DNA from 3 places in the Paenibacillus terreus genome. Region 1 is predicted to be linked to each of the others. Evidence: riboswitches for the same ligand, from Rfam matches in the RefSeq annotation. Region 1 holds a riboswitch; each other region holds the start of a gene.

Region 1 (5,499 bases):
GTCTTTCGGCATTCTGACTTAAGCTCCTCCAGCAGATCAGCACTAAATAGGAGTAACTCTGTCGGAAAAGATCTCACCTTCTCAGCACCCTTCACAGGACCGGTATATTCCTCCAGAGTCACATGAAAATTAGTCCCGCCAAATCCAAAGGAACTTACAGATGCCCGTCGTGGATGCAATCCATCCCGAATCCAAGGCCGAGCCGTCGTATTTAAATAGAATGGACTTGTTTCAATCCCCATCTTAGGATTGGGACGTTCGACCTTAATCGTTGGGGGCAAAACTTTATGATGCAAAGCCATAACCGTCTTGATCAAACCTGCGGCACCTGCAGCACCTTTCGTGTGGCCAATCTGGGACTTGACTGATCCGAGAGCACACCAGGGGGCCGAAACCGCCTCCTGCTCCATAAAAGCAAGCTTCAGTCCCTCGAATTCTGAAATATCGCCGGCTTTCGTTCCGGTTCCGTGCGCTTCTATTAATTCTACGGTTTGCGGGGAATAGCCAGCTTCTTTATAAGCCCTCCGCAATGCCTTTGCCTGACCTTCTGCTACAGGAGCATATATACTTTTGGCTCTCCCGTCGGAAGATGTGCCCACCCCTTTTATGACGGCATAAATCTTATCCCCGTCACGCTCCGCATCGGCCAACCGCTTGAGTGCAACCATCCCGACTCCTTCTCCGAGGATTGTGCCGTCCGCCGCATCCGAAAAAGGACGGCAATCGCCGGTGGGCGATAGTGCGGGGGTCTTGCTGAAGCACATATATGCAAAAATATTGTTCATCGCATCAACGCCGCCTGTGATCACCATATCCGATTTTCCTGTGGCCAGCTCCATAATCGACATGGAAAGCGCTGATAAGGAGCTGGCACAGGCAGCATCAACTACACAGTTGGTTCCGCCCAAATTGAGCCGATTCGCGATGCGGCCGGCAACAACGTTGCCAAGCAAACCAGGGAATGTATTTTCCTGCCACGGCACATAAGAAGCCGAAATGCGTTCGCAGATCTCTTCGATCTGAGACTCCGGCAATCCGCTCTCCCGCAATGCCTTGGCCCATACCGGACGCTGCAGCCTGGAAGCCATGTCGGAAACCAATGAGGCCGTCCAAGTACCAAGGATGACACTAATGCGCTCGCGGTCCATTTGCCGGAACTGTCCGCGTGCAGCATCGTGCAATACCTGATTGGCCACAATCAACGCTAATAGCTGACTCGGATCGGTGGCTGGAAGATTAAGGGGAGGTAGGGCATACTCCAAGGTATCAAAGTCAACATCCCCCAAAAATGCACCCCTTTTGGAATAGGTTTTATCCATCGCAGCAGGATCAGGATCATAATAATCCTCGACCAGCCAGTGTGTAGGGGGTACTTCCTGAATCATGTCTGTTCCAGCAAGTATATCATTCCAGAAACCAGAAACATCCGTCGATCCAGGGAACAGAGCACTAACTCCAACGATTGCGATATTACAAGGATTCTGCTGATCTAACATTGCTAACCACCTTCAATCCCATATTTTTGTAACGAAGTTTGCAACGCCCGTTGCTACACAGATCCAGCGTTTGCTCCGCCGACCTTCTCAATTTCCATAAAAATGATAACCTGGTTTTTTTCCACAAACATATCAACATCATTAATTTTCTCTTGCGGTATTTGTTGTATCAACGCTTGCATTCGCTCTTTATCCCGATAAATGAGCCACCAATCCATCACAGCCTCCATGTAAGCAATAGAGGGAGTATCCGGAAGATAGTTAGCTATGAGCAATCGACCTCCTGGATTGAGTAAGTTAAATAAATTGCTGGTTAATTTTTGCGCAAGACTCTCTGGCAGATAGTCATATAAACCAGCGGTATAAATAAAATCGAAGGAAGGAAGGGGTACTGTGTCACAAATAAGGTCAATTAAAGTGGCATGGATCGTTTCTCCAAAATCCTTTATTAGTTCAGCAACGACAGAAAGAGCTTCCTTGTCCTGATCCATAGCGACAAATTTTCCGATTTTTCTGTTTTGAATCGCCACACTATCTAATGCTTCTCTCAGATGGCCGCAAGCAACTGAGAGAATATATGGATTCGCAACCCGTTCTGCAGTTTGATTAATCTTTCTGGACAAAATATGTTTTCTTTCACGAACAGCGTGACTTGCTTGAACTATACGGTTAAGTTCGCAGTTTAGAATTTCGGAAATCTCGGTGGGTCTGGCACAAGGTGTTGCTACTTTATCATGGTCATATACAAAGTCGATCATTACAGGATCACCCGCATAACCGCGCGGTTTTTCAAATGCCCGACGGGTTAGCGGATCTTGTAAGAAAAACTGGCTTACTGCATGTTCACGATATTGGGTGACAAATTGTTTCCATTCTTCTGCTGAGGAATGGCTGCGTATGTGGCTTAATCCATCATAGAGGGTACTACACGCATCAGAGAATTGGCCTTGATTGATTTTAATTTCTACTTGATTCAGTAAATTGTTTTTATTCAGTTGATTCATATTGTGGTTTAACCTCCAAGAGAGCTTTCAACGGTCTTCGAATATCCCAATCCCCTGGTATTACATACCCCCGGATACACTCAGCGTTTGACCAGTTATAGCGGCTGCTGCATCGGAAGCAAGATAGATGGCAGCTGCGGCAATCTCAGACGGATCTATAAAACGTTTCAGAGGTTGCTTACTCCAAAGATGCTTATGGAGAACTTCCTCCTCGGTGATCCCGTCTGCTCTGGCTACTTGTGCTATTTGTTGCATGATCAATTCCGTTTTTACAGCACTTGGCAAAATAGCATTAACTGTAATACCCTCGTCCACAGTTTCAAGCGCTACTGTACGCGTGAGACCCACAACGCCATGTTTTGCAGACACATACGCGGATTTATAAGCGGCAGCCTTTATACCATGAACAGAAGAAATATTAATAATTCTTCCATACTGTTGTTCTTTCATAAAAGGAACCACGTACTTCGTTAACAAGAAAGGACCGGTCAGCATAACATTAATCAGTTGGTTCCATTTTTCAATGGGGAAATCCTCTACTTTGTCAATATGCTGCAAGCCTGCATTGTTGACCAGAACATGGACGTTTCCCCGCTCTGCGATCACCTGTTGGACAAAAAGCTGTACTGATACCGGATCTCCAACGTCCAATTCGTAACCTTTTGCCCGGTCTCCAAGATCTTTCGCACGGCTAACCGCGCTTTCCACGTTCAAATCACCAATCGCAACGAAGTCACCATTTTTGACAAATGCTTCGGCAATAGAATAGCCAATGCCGCGAGCGGCACCTGTGACGATAACTGTTCTTTCCCCCTGGAATGGCATTTGCATATCCCTCATTTCTTGTAAAGTAGCATGTCTTGGGTGCGGATCTCTAAGCTGCCTTACAACATTCTGTTACATAAAATTATAAAATTCTACATAAATAAAAAAAATACCCATAATTGGGTATATGATTTTTATGTAACATTTTTCTGAAATTAGTTAATGCCACGTCTCTACCAAGTGCTATGAAAATTTCTTAAGAAATGCCCTTATATGATTGACTCTCGTTTTTGCATAGATTTTTTTTATAAAAGTACGAACCGTACTCTCACTGATCCCATAAATATCCGCCATTTCAGGTACATTTTTATTCTCCAGCCACCCATAAGCTATTTCTTTCTCACGATTGGTTAATTCATATTGATCAAAGAGAGAATAAGTCAGCTCTTTCTGTAGAACGGGGTCCTTTTGAGGCAATTTGTCTTCGATATTCCTTGCCAGATGTTCAATGAGGGGCAGAGCAAATGTAACCTCATGAAAATAGTGAAAACAGAGACTAAGATAACCTATAATAACATTTTTTATGCGAATGGGCGTACAAACCCAGGACAACTCGGCAAACAATGTGCTGCTATGCTCCTCTCCAATGACAACAGAAACCGCTTGATGCTCCATGGATAATGATATGGCATTGATCCCCAAGTGTTCCTTCGCGAAAGATGTACCCTTTGTTATATGATTTCTTTCAAAATAACTTATTAACAAATCAGTACCGCGGTAATCGACAACAGTTCCATCCGGATCTGTAATCACAAGTAAAAAGGGGATCGACAGCATGTCGTTCATACTCCTGGTTTCCTCTTGCAGCAAATGCAGGATTTCTTTTCGTTCAATCAACCTTTCTTTTCAGACATACTGAGAATATTAGGAAAATGATCGTTAACTTCTAGTAATATTCCTTGGTACATTATTTTCCCTTCTTCCCTTTAAGAATAAGCGACTAATAATGAAACCAACTCCTAATTATCGCCACGGCTGAATTCGATATCCATTGAAAAGAATGAAGAACCTTCGTCCATTTTGGTAGCATAGCAACATAGACGGAGGCTTCCGTCGTATTCGGTAACTGGCTGGCATAATAGATTTGTATTTCACTTTAGCCCCTGTAGCTTTGCGTCGCCACCTTTCAGTGGGTTTGCTATTGTCGTACGAAATATGAAATTGTCAATTTGCTTAGTAACCCTTCACGGACAACTTACAAATAATTATAAAATCCGACTTAAATAAATAGAATACCCAGAATTGGGTATTTCTTTTATTCTCTAATTGAGGAATCATGAAGATATCTGTCAGAATATTCAAGAGATAAAAGCCCGCTCATTACGAGCGGACCCGGAAGATGGTCATTAAGTTGTTAGTTGCATCATCATGACAATCCTGAAGCTGTATCCTGAAGCAATCCTTCGCGTTTGCTCGAGACTTCGATCATCAAGTTGGCTCCAAGCTTGAACCCATGTTGAAAAGCGGCTTCAACATGCATGCTGTTGACACGATCACACAAGTCAAAATATTCTTCAAGCTGACGAAATGCTTCGTCACCCAATCGGTCTCGCCATTGTTCCGTCTGCGCGACCACTTGCTGGCTTAAGCGTCGGTATTCTGGATGAGATGGCACGATGGTTTCATCGGGATGAAGCTGCCCGCGGTACAGGGCTTCCAGAATGGTTTGCATATTAATCCTCCCATAAATGTCATCGCATCGCTTGAATGAGAATCCTGCACATGGTAGGATATTTATGCAGTCTGCTTACTCAAGCGGATGCGGGGTAGGAAGTAGCGGTGTTCTTTGGGGACATTGCGCTGCTTCCTTCTTTAATTATTGGAGATCGTCGTAGATCTTCTCAATCCCCTTGCGCACGACATCCGAACGTGACATATTCAGCTTCTTAGCAGAAGCCTCAAGCTTTCTCATCATGTCCTGATCGATACGTATCTTGATCGTTTCGCTTTTGGGATTGTCAGATGGAGGACGCCCCATCTTTTTGGCCGACATTGCTTCACCCCACTTTTTGGTCCACAATAATATATTATTGTGGACCAAAAAGTCAATCGAATCATTCAGCCGCTCACTATTTTTTTCGGCAGATTAAGAGGCTATCCCAAAATAAATTAATGTGAATGAACGTTAACAAACAAAAAAATACCCACAATTGGGCATTTTATGCTTATGTATT
Region 2 (5,499 bases), on a different contig from region 1:
CGAGCTGCACCAGGATTTTACGGACAATATCTATGTAACGGATATCCGGAGCGCCGAGATGATCAAGTACGCCTCCAACGCCTTTCTGGCCACGAAAATTTCATTTATTAATGAGATCGCAAATATTTGCGAAAAAGTGGGCGCTGACGTCACCAATGTAGCGGTTGGCATGGGTATGGACAAACGCATAGGCTCCTCCTTCCTGCAGGCGGGAATCGGATATGGCGGTTCGTGCTTCCCCAAGGACACGAATGCCCTGATTCAAATCGCGGGCAATGTGGATTACGAGTTCAAGCTGCTTAAATCCGTAGTGGAAGTCAACACAGATCAACGCTATATGATTATTTCCAAGCTGCGCGAATCCCTCGGGCAGTTAAACGGTATACATGTAGGCATTTGGGGCTTGTCCTTCAAGCCGAACACGGATGATATCCGGGAGGCGCCGTCTCTTGAAATCGTGGAGACTCTGGTGAAGGAAGGCGCGTTTGTCAAAGTCCATGATCCGATCGCGATGGACAAATTCAGGGAGCAGTTTGATCACGAGCATATTCAGTGGTGCTCCACGGCCGAAGAAGCGGCGCTTGGCTGTGATGCCGTCTGCCTGCTGACCGATTGGGATCACTACAGGCAGGTTGACCTGCGCATGCTTGGCTCCGTGCTGCGCAAGCCGGTTCTCATTGACGGACGTAATGTATTTTCCGAACAGCAGATCGCCGAATCCGGATTGGAGTATTATTCGGTCGGCAGACCACGCATGAGTGGGCTGAACGGCCTTTCGCCAAGCGTTGCGGGTGCAGTATAATATTAGTGTATAGGAAAATTTGCCCTTTTAAGGAAATTTACTTCGTGGAGGGAGAGTGGAGTTATGAAATTGGTACTCTTGTCTGGCGGTTCCGGTAAAAGGTTATGGCCTCTGTCCAACGATTCCCGTTCCAAACAATTTCTGAAGGTGCTGGAAAGCCCGGAGGGGCTTCCTGAATCCATGGTGCAGCGGGTATGGAGACAGCTGGGAGACGCCGGAATGGCGGAGTCCTCATATATTGCAACTGGCAGAGCTCAGGTCGAAATGATTCAGAGCCAGATCGGCGGCGACGTCAGCATCATCGTGGAGCCTGAGCGCAGGGATACCTTCCCGGCCATTGCGCTTACGGCTACCTACTTGTACAGCATCGCCGGCGTATCTCCGGATACGGTTGTTGCGATTTTGCCGGTGGACCCGTATGTGGAGCAGACCTTCTTCCATACGGTGGCACGCATGGAATATACGCTGCAGAAAACGGGCGCCAATCTGGCTCTGATGGGTGTCGTTCCATCCTATCCATCCGAAAAATACGGTTATATCATTCCGAAAGAAGGACCGGCCGGAATTGCAGGCTGCCTGCAGGTCAGCCATTTTCAAGAGAAACCGAGCAAAGAGCAGGCTGAGCTTCTGATTGAGCGGAGCGCGCTCTGGAACTGCGGAGTTTTTGCTTTCCGTCTGGGATATCTGCTGAACATTCTGGAAGGGAAGGGGCTTCCGCTGAATTATGAAGAACTGCAGAAACAATATCATATTTTGCCTAAAATAAGCTTTGATTATGAAGTGGTAGAGAAGGAAGAGAATATCGTAGTTCTTCCATATGATGGCTTCTGGAAGGATCTCGGCACCTGGAACACGCTGACGGAGGAAATGTCACAGCGTCAGGTGGGCAAGGGAGTAATGACTGAGGATTCCGTGAATACAAGCCTGATCAACGAGCTGGACATTCCGGTTACCATTATCGGGGCCAGCGATCTGATCGTAGCGGCCAGTCCGGATGGCATTCTTGTAACCAACAAGGCGGAGAGCCCGCGGATCAAGGAAGTACTGAAGGCTCACAATCAGCGTCCGATGTATGAGGAGCGCCGTTGGGGGCATTACCGGGTTGTGGATTATGTGAAATATCCGGAGGGCAATGAAGTGCTCACCAAACGGATTTGTATCGAGAAGGGCAAAAATATCAGCTACCAGCTTCATCGCAAGCGGAGCGAAATTTGGACGATCATCAGCGGCGAAGCGGAAGTGATTCTGAACGAGAAGCTGCACAAAGTAAAGGCCGGCGACGTTGTCCGCATTCCGGAAGGCACCAAGCACAGCATTCTGGCGGTGACCGATGTGGAACTGATTGAGGTACAAGCAGGATCGGAGCTGGTGGAAGAAGATACCGTCCGTTTCTGCATGGATTGGAATGAAATTTCTCTGCAACAGTTCATTTCCTGAAAAACGCACTTGTTGCGTTTTTACGCATATCATTGCAAAAAATGATGTTGTTTTACAGGTTTTTTTGTCATAATATCTGAAAAAATGGGTTTCAGCATAAATGATCTATTAATTTTTGGTAAATCGGAGTCGATACTCTAGGATAAGAAGGAGCTTCATAGACCTTCATACGAAAAATGGCAACCCTGTCGAAAGACAGGTGAACGCAAAGCTATAGGGCCTTACCCCATCGAGGGCTGGCAGCCTGGCTACCGAGAGGGAGAGAATTGGTGAAAACTTATTCTATGTATCGATTTTTTAAAAAACTGCTGCCTGTCGTGCTGTTTTGCTCTCTGCTCCCATCAGGCCTGTCCCGGGAACACACTGCCCATGCCGAAGCAGCGCCCATTAATCCGGCTGCTTCGGCCGGGGCGCGCGAATTATATGCGTACTTGTCCAGTTTGGACGGAAAAGGGATGATTACAGGTCAGCATGATTATCTGGAGAGCCCGGATGAGCTGAACATCAAACTGAAGAAAATCAGCGGGCAGTATGCCGGCCTGCACGGCTATGAGCTGGGGGCTGTCTCCAACCAGTCGGCTGCAGAGGCCGAGGCCCAGCGCAGCAATGTAGTGTATAGCGCGATTAATTGGCACAATGCCGGCGGCATCGTTGCCATAACCTTTCATCAGGCGCTTCCCGGCAAACCGTTGACCTGGGCCAATGTACAGGCCAAGATTACCCAGGCGCAATTTGACAAGTACGTGACACCAGGTACCAGGGAATATGCACGGCTGATCGCGGATCTGGATCAAGTCGCGGTGTCCCTTGGCCAGCTGCGGGATGCGGGTGTGCCCGTTCTATGGCGGCCTTACCACGAGATGAACGGGGATTGGTTCTGGTGGGGAAACAAGAAGAACTTTGTGAAATTATGGGATATCATGTATGACCGATTTGTGAATGTCCACCAGCTGAACAATCTGCTGTGGGTCTGGAATCCCAACGCTCCGAATGCTTGGTCAGCTCCTTATGTCAGTACGTTTCCCGGTTTGTCCAAGGTCGACATTCTGGCTGCGGACATCTATGACAATGATTTCGAGCAGAGCTACTACGACGGATTGCTGAGTCTGGCCGGAGAAAAACCGATTGCCATTGGCGAGCACGGCGAGATGCCTTCCGAGAGAGTGCTGTCTGCCCAGCCGAAATGGGTCTACTCCATGACCTGGGGCAACATGCTGACACAAAACAATTCGAACGATCAGATTATTGCATACATGAATGAAGACAGAACACTGACTCGGGATGAATTGGCTGCAGATATGGCCGCTCCTCCTGAAGCCCCTCCTGTGGAGCCGCCTGATACTGCTCCTCCGGGAACACCGCCGGTCGGGGAGGAACCTGATCCGGAGCCTGACCCGGAACCTGCCCCCGAGCCTGTTCCAGATGCGGTATATGAGGGACTGCACGCCGAGTTCTTCAACAATATCGAGCTAAGCGGAACACCTGTGCTTACGCGCACGGATGCCAAGCTGGATTTTAACTGGCGCAGTGCCGCGCCGGATCCGGCGGTACCTGCCGATCAATTCTCCGTACGCTGGACAGGCAAGGTAAAACCGAAATACAGCGGCACCTATACTTTTACGACCATTTCCGATGACGGAATCCGGGTATGGGTGAACGGGCAGCAGATCATTGACAGTTGGTTCAAGCAAAGCTGGACAGAGCGTAAGGGAAGCATCAGCCTTGCGGCGGATCAGCTCTACGACCTCAAAGTGGAATATTACGAAGGAACAGGTGATGCCATGGCACGCCTGATGTGGGAGAGCGAGCAGGAGGCCAAAGCGGTCATTCCTTCGAGCGCTTTGTTCCATACTGTGGAATAGCTCTCTCTTTCCGGCAACCCTGTACAGAAAGTGTGGACATGAACAATGAAAAATTGGTTGGCTAACAAGTATGTATATTTGCTTCTGGGCCTGCTTGGCTTGGTTATCTTGTTTTCGCTTTTGGGTTATGCCAACAAAAGCAATCAGGAAAATGAGAAGAACGCCGCTACCACCTTGTGGATGCTTGGCGTCAGCGATGATTCCTCCGCTGAATTCAAAGGAGCGGCGGGCAAGGAATCGGCCACCCTGGACGTTCAAGCGGCGAGCGCAACGGCGTTAAAGGCGGCGGGAGGAGCGGCGCAGGCCGTTAAGACTTCCACCCCTGTTATTCAACTTAACGGATCCATTCCCCCAGGACTGAATGCCGAGACCAATCCGGAGCTCGTGCTCGAATATGAGCTGGACACCATTCCGGCCAATGGTGTCCGGTTTAATGTCCGCATTCTGGACGCCAGCAAGGCTGTGCCGCAGATGGCCGTGTTTTCCAACAACCAGCTTTCCGGCTTGATTCAGATTGCGGGTGTGGCGGGAACCGGAAGCCAATATACCTTCAAGAGCAATTATCAATTATATATCCCGAAGGAACAGCTGCAGACAGGAGTAAATCAGCTCAAGCTCCGGGTGGCCCGGTGCTTGTACTGCTCGGAGGCGGAGAATTCGAGCCTTTGGTGGACATGGGACAGCCTGAGTCTTGAGAAGCTTGCTTCCCCGGCTGCGGAACCGATTCATGGCAGCTACATCCGTACAGGAACCAATGTAAACAATAACGAGTTTTATTATGATAAAGGGGCTACCCGTCATCTGCCTGCCGTGATGAAATGGCTGGGGATCGCTTACAGCGGAAATATTATGCGGGTCACCTGTGCGAGCAATGTCGGCAATGCATGCTCTGATCTGGACAACTATTACAAAACCCTCAAGCAGTACAACATGCAGGCTGTTGCCCTGTATCTGTATACAGGCGACATCAAGCTGAATGCGGACGGTACGCTGCCGGAGTCCGCCAAGCAGAAGTTGGCTTCATATCTGCAAAATTACGGTCCGTATGTGCAGTATTTTGAAGTCGACAACGAACCGGGGCTGTTCAACCGGTCCAAAGCCGTCAATCTGGCGGTGGCCAATTGGCTGAACAGTGAAGGAAAGAAAATGGCTCCACATATGAAAACAGTAGCTCCCGGATGGGCTTATTGGCCGGCATATTCCGTCAAATCATGCAAGAATCAGACGGGAGACAAGAAGGAGTGCGGCGATCCGGACGGATGGGAAAGGGACCCCCAGCAGCGCCTTGAGCTGGAGAATGTGACGGATCTGACCAACGGGCACGCCTATGGTGAATCGTATGTGCAGGGACGGGGGGGCAGCTTTGTTGAAAATCTGCAGACCTTCAGCGGGTCCAAG
Region 3 (5,499 bases), on a different contig from region 1:
GTAGATCCACCAGTACCACCGATCGTGCCTCCTGTAAATCCACCAGTAAACCCACCTGCAACTGAAAATCCGGGCAACGGAGGTTCAGGCGGTGGCGGCGGTGGAGGTTCGCAAGATGATGATGCTGTTGAACCGGCTTCCCCGGTGCTTGAGTCCGAGAAATCGGCGAAAGACCTGAACGGAGGCAGCGTCGAAGTTGGCGATGTGATTGAGTATACGATCCGCACACGCAACACCGTCGAGGACAGTGTCGTGACCAATCTGGAAATCTCGGATGCCCTGCGTGACGAACTGGAGTATGTACCAGGCTCGCTGAAGGTGGACGGCGTGACTGTCACCGATGCGCTGGACAATGACAAAGGCTCTTATGCCAATGGCATGGTGAGCGGACAGTTCGGCGACGTTACGGATACGGATTGGCATACGATTGTATTCCAGGTCAAACTAGCCGCAGGACAACCCGGCCAAACGATCCGCAACGTAGGTGAAGTAAGCGGGGATAATCTGGATGATTCGGATACGCCATCTGAAGACATCATCATTGGCGGCGGAAGCGGCAGCAATCCCGGCATACCGGGAGGAGAACCGAACGACGGCGCTTCCACTGGCAACCCGAACAACCCGGGCTGGGGCGATTCTGATTCCGGTTCCATAGATTCCGGCCAATCCGGCGGATCGGGTGGGGCTGGAGGTACAGGACAATCCGGCACATCGGGTGAATCGGAGAGCGGAGGTTCTTCCGGCAACGGGGATGGCACTGGCAGCAAGCTGCCGGCAACCGCAACGAATATGTACGGTTATATGCTGGCCGGATGCCTCATTCTGCTTGCAGGTCTGTTCCTGCTCAGAAGAAAGAAAGCCTAACCGGAAAGATGAAAAACAGACTGTCCCCAAGTTTGAATGGCTTAGGGGACAGTTTCTCCTCAACCCAAAACTTGGTAGTCATGTCCTATTCAAAAACGGGATCTCATCCAATATCATTATGGCAGCATTATACTTTGTACGATTCATAGCAAGCCCGTTGATTTGGTTTTCGATGACATTGTTTTGCGAGCGTTCCCAAAAAACACACCAATGATTTGCAGGAGGGCAAAACATGAAAACAATTATGATTACGGGTTCATCGTCTGGAATTGGAAAAGCTGCAGCCAGGTATTTTGCTGAACAGGGATGGAATGTGATTGCTACCATGCGTTCACCTGAAAGGGAAACCGAACTGTCGCCTCTGGAAAATGTTTTGGTAACGAGGCTCGACGTCGAGCAGCAGGAAACGATTCAAGAAGCCGTGAGGTTAGGGCTGGAGCGTTTTGGCACAATCGATGTCCTGTTAAATAATGCAGGTTACGGAGTCTTGGGGATCTTCGAGGCGGCTTCAGACGAGCAAATCCGAAAGCAGTTTGAGGTCAATGTCTTTGGCCTTATGGCGGTGACCAAGGCCATTCTTCCTCATTTTAGAGCTAATCACAATGGAGTAATCATCAATCTATCTTCGATGTCTGGAAGAGTGGGGCTGCCTTCATTTTCGCTTTATCATGCAACTAAATTTGCGATTGAAGGCTTCACGGAAACTTTATCGTTTGAGCTTGCTTCTCAAAATATCCGGTTAAAACTAATTGAGCCTGGTGTGGTCAAAACGGACTTTTTTGGCAGATCTCTCGATTTATTGTCCATTGAGTCTTTGCCAGACTATCGGGCATACTCCGAATCGGTTCAGCCCTTGGTGGAGGCAATTATTAAGACGGACAGCGCATGCACTCCGGAATTGGTGGCGGAGATCATCTATCAGGCGGCGACGGACGGTACAAAGCAGTTGAGATATGTAGTTGGAGAAGATGCGAAAGCGTTATTGGAGCTCAGGAAAGAGATCGGCGAAGATGCTTTTGTGCAACATATCACGCAGCAGTTTTCTTGATATCAATCAAATCACAGATACGTCACAAGGTCTCTGGTCCGTCAGAGGCCTTTCTTGCTGTTTCTGGAGCAGGAAAAATTCCTACCATATTCCAAAAACCATAGATAAACGTGCAAAAAATCCCAAAAAATTCTAATATAAACCAATCAAATGTACCATGGAATTCGTTATTTACGCATATGTCTCTACATAACGCAGAAAAACGCACAGGAATTCGTACATTGTCGAATGTTGAAAAATATGGTAGCAAGGTCCTGTTCCACATAAAGTAAGAATCATGCAATAATATACAATATATTACAACTTTATACTTTGTACGATAATGGCAAACCCGTTGAAAGGCGGTGACGCAAAGCTATAGGGACTAAGGCGGAAGTACCACAATCCTCTATGTCAGCCAGTTACCGAATACGTCGGAAACCTCCGTCTATTCACTTCTAGAAAATTTCATGATGGTCAGATGGGAGGTTTTTTGTGTTGTGCAAAATGACGAAAACGGGATGAGACCCATTTTCTTCTGAAAATAGTGTTGGGGAGGGGATCATGATGTTAGCCGAAGACGAGCATTTCAAGGCGGGGAACAGGCATCAACAGCTCGGTTTGTCGAATCAGCAGGTTCTGATCATGTACCGGGATATGGCTCTGGCACGGAAAGTCGACGAACGGCTGGGGTTGCTTCATCGGGCTGGGAAAATCCCTTTCCACAACCCTTGTCTGGGTCATGAAGCCGCACAGGTAGGGGCGGCGCATGCGCTGGATATAACGAAAGATTTTCTCTGCCCGTATGATCGGGATATGGGCATGGCCATCGTTTTCGGCATGACGGCAAAGGAACTGATGCTTGCCGCTTTTGCCAAGGCCGAAGCTGCGAACAGCAGCGGGCGGCAAATGCCCGGGCATTATGGCAGTAAAAAAAATCGTATTCTTTCGACTTCCGGCCTCACCGCTACTCATGTCCCGCATGCCGTAGGAATCGCCTTGGCCGGCAAAATTCGGGGAGATCATCCTGTAGTGTTAGCCGCTTTTGGAAATGGAGGCAGCCATCGGGGGGAGTTTCACGAAGCAGCGAACTTTGCAGGAGGACACAAGCTTCCGGTCATTTTTTTCTGCGAACATAACCAGCATGGTCTTTCGGTCCTCTCCTCGAAGCAGGCGGCACCTGATAGTGTTGTGGATCGGGCAAAAGGGTACGGCTTTCCTGGCATTCGTGTGAACAGCAGCGATCCCCTGGAAGTATACAAGGTCACGAAAGAGGCAGTCGACAGAGCAAATAGAGGAGAGGGCCCTACGCTGATCGAGGCCGACCTCTGCCGCCAGGCTCCTTATTCAAGCGATGACGATGATCAAGGATATCGTCCCCGCAAGGAAATAGAGGAAGCAAAGAAGCACGATTCTCTTGAATCCTTTAGCCGTTATCTCAAGGAATCCGGGATATTGGAGGAACATGCGGAGAAGGAAATTCATGAACGAATCGTCAGGGAAATCGACGAGGCTGCGGAATACGCGGAACTTGCCCCGGACCCAGTCCCCGAGGATATCTTTAAACACGTTTATTCAAATTAGGAGAAAATAAAGCTCTACTGCCGAATTGAATGGAATGCCGCAATCGTTAAAAGTCTTCCAGGGAGGGAAACTAATGGATCAGACGATTGAAAAAGAGTTTTTTGAAGATGTTGAAATGAAGATTAATCAAGGCCAATACTCTGAAGCATTAAGTACTCTTTACGATGGATTAGGAAACATACGTCGACAGTACTCAACAGAAGATTGGACCCAGTTTATCCCCCGATATCGTCAGCACTCCATAAGCCATTTTTTCTTGCAAGAACCACTATCCCGTCGAGCATTTGAAAGACCGCGTGGTTATGCAGGTGATCCTATAATGCTGGACTTGCAGTATGACTATGAAAAATTGGAATCGTCACCCTACGAGAATGAACAATCAGAGATTGCTGATTTTCTATATTATGACTTAAACCGTATGGCTCATGCAATTAATGCTAACCGTGAAAGAAGACGTATTCTTTCCGGCAAGATTGATCAAACATCAGAACGTGTTGCGAATCCTTATATTCTCTCCGTCGCTTGTGGTCATTTAAGAGAAACATCAGATTGTGCTGCGGTAAAAAACAAAACGATTGGAAAATTTGTCGCCATTGATCAGGATCAGGAGGCTCTTTCGGTTGCTGCGGAAGCCATAAATGACTTTGGAGAAACGATCCAAGCCTCAGTTGTTGACATCATCAGAAACAAAGTTCCTCTTCCCACATTTGATTTTATATATTCCCTCGGTGTATATGATTATCTTTCAGACAAAATTGCTAAAAGATTAACGAATAAATTATTCCAGATGCTCAATCCAGGCGGCCGCTTGTTAATCATTAACTATCATCCGGGCTCTCCCACGATCGCTTATATGGAAGCTGTGATGGATTGGTGGCTCATTTATCGTAATGAGGATCAAATGCAAGAATTATTGGAGGAACTTCCCAAAGAAGATATCGAACATGTTGATATTTTTGTGGAAGATTACCAGACAATTATTTTTATGGAAATCAAAAAAGCGGAAAGGTGATGACAAGATGAAGAAAAGTGATGTGCTTAAGCAAATGTCGACTCCATTGGGGGCTCCTGCTTTTCCCGTTGGGCCTTATTATTTTCGCAATCGGGAGTATCTGAACATTTTATATCGTACCGATCTGGAAGCTCTGAGACGTGTGGTCCCTGAGCCGCTTGAAATTGACGAGCCTTTGGTCAAATTTGAGATCATGTATATGCCGGATGTGACCGGTTTGGGGGCTTATACAGAATCGGGTCAGGTGATACCGGTGAGCTTTAATGGTGAGAAGGGCGAATATCTTCATGCCATGTACGTGGATAATCATCCTGCGATCGCTTCCGGGCGGGAGATCAGTGCATACCCGAAAAAGCTGGGCTCTCCAAGACTGTACATTGATTCGGATACATTAGTCGGTACGTTAGACTACGGGTCTTTACGTGTGGCCACGGCAACAATGGGATATAAACACCAACCTCTTGATCCGGAGAAGGCTCGTCAAGAGATTATGCAGCCAACGTTTATGCTCAAAATTGTGCCGAACTATGATGGAAATCCGAAGGTATGCCGATTGGTGCGTGCTCAGATCAAAGATCTGACCATTCATGGTGCCTGGACGGCTCCGGCCAGGCTGCAATTGTTTGCCCATGCGCTGGCCCCGATGGCAGATCTTCCTGTGCTTGAGGTTGTATCCGCATCACATATTGTTACGGATTTGGCGTTATCCATGCCGGAGATTGTTTATGACTATTTGGCGGAAAGTAGTGATTAAATGAATAGAGTCGTCATTACGGGGATGGGAATTGTATCACCGATAGGTAACAGTGTAGAAAGTTTCTGGGGGAATTTAGTTGAAGGTAAATCGGGCATTTCAACAATAGAATCTTTTGATGCATCAGATTTGGATAGCAGAATTGCTGGTGAAGTGAAAGATTTCGATGCCGAAGCGCTTTGGGGACGTAAAGAAGCCAGATCGCTGGACCGCTTTACCCAATTTGCGTTAGCTGCCGCAGAACAAGCCTATGCCCAA

What was found. A riboswitch is a leader RNA that binds a small molecule or an ion and turns the genes downstream of it on or off. The one in region 1 is predicted to bind cyclic di-GMP.
Region 2: linked by a shared signal. The riboswitch ahead of ACE5KN_RS05360 (glycosyl hydrolase) and the one ahead of ACE5KN_RS03305 (helix-turn-helix transcriptional regulator) in region 1 are both predicted to bind cyclic di-GMP.
Region 3: linked by a shared signal. The riboswitch ahead of ACE5KN_RS25340 (thiamine pyrophosphate-dependent dehydrogenase E1 component subunit alpha) and the one ahead of ACE5KN_RS03305 (helix-turn-helix transcriptional regulator) in region 1 are both predicted to bind cyclic di-GMP.

Annotation. Positions count from the first base shown of each region.
Region 1 covers NZ_JBHIRX010000001.1:722,051-727,549, reverse strand. The annotation lists gene ACE5KN_RS03320 (type I polyketide synthase) at 1-1,496, opposite strand, end outside; gene ACE5KN_RS03315 (class I SAM-dependent methyltransferase) at 1,550-2,500, opposite strand; gene ACE5KN_RS03310 (3-hydroxybutyrate dehydrogenase) at 2,561-3,340, opposite strand; gene ACE5KN_RS03305 (helix-turn-helix transcriptional regulator) at 3,509-4,111, opposite strand; cyclic di-GMP riboswitch class I at 4,384-4,475, opposite strand; gene ACE5KN_RS03300 (DUF6809 family protein) at 4,692-4,997, opposite strand; gene ACE5KN_RS03295 (ribbon-helix-helix protein, CopG family) at 5,142-5,366, opposite strand.
Region 2 covers NZ_JBHIRX010000002.1:249,062-254,560, forward strand. The annotation lists gene ACE5KN_RS05350 (UDP-glucose dehydrogenase family protein) at 1-802, shown strand, start outside; gene ACE5KN_RS05355 (sugar phosphate nucleotidyltransferase) at 866-2,239, shown strand; cyclic di-GMP riboswitch class I at 2,408-2,495, shown strand; gene ACE5KN_RS05360 (glycosyl hydrolase) at 2,524-4,101, shown strand; gene ACE5KN_RS05365 (discoidin domain-containing protein) at 4,147-5,499, shown strand, end outside.
Region 3 covers NZ_JBHIRX010000019.1:8,452-13,950, reverse strand. The annotation lists gene ACE5KN_RS25350 (isopeptide-forming domain-containing fimbrial protein) at 1-864, shown strand, start outside; gene ACE5KN_RS25345 (SDR family oxidoreductase) at 1,097-1,912, shown strand; cyclic di-GMP riboswitch class I at 2,227-2,321, shown strand; gene ACE5KN_RS25340 (thiamine pyrophosphate-dependent dehydrogenase E1 component subunit alpha) at 2,459-3,475, shown strand; gene ACE5KN_RS25335 (class I SAM-dependent methyltransferase) at 3,549-4,487, shown strand; gene ACE5KN_RS25330 (acetoacetate decarboxylase) at 4,495-5,241, shown strand; gene fabF (beta-ketoacyl-ACP synthase II) at 5,242-5,499, shown strand, end outside.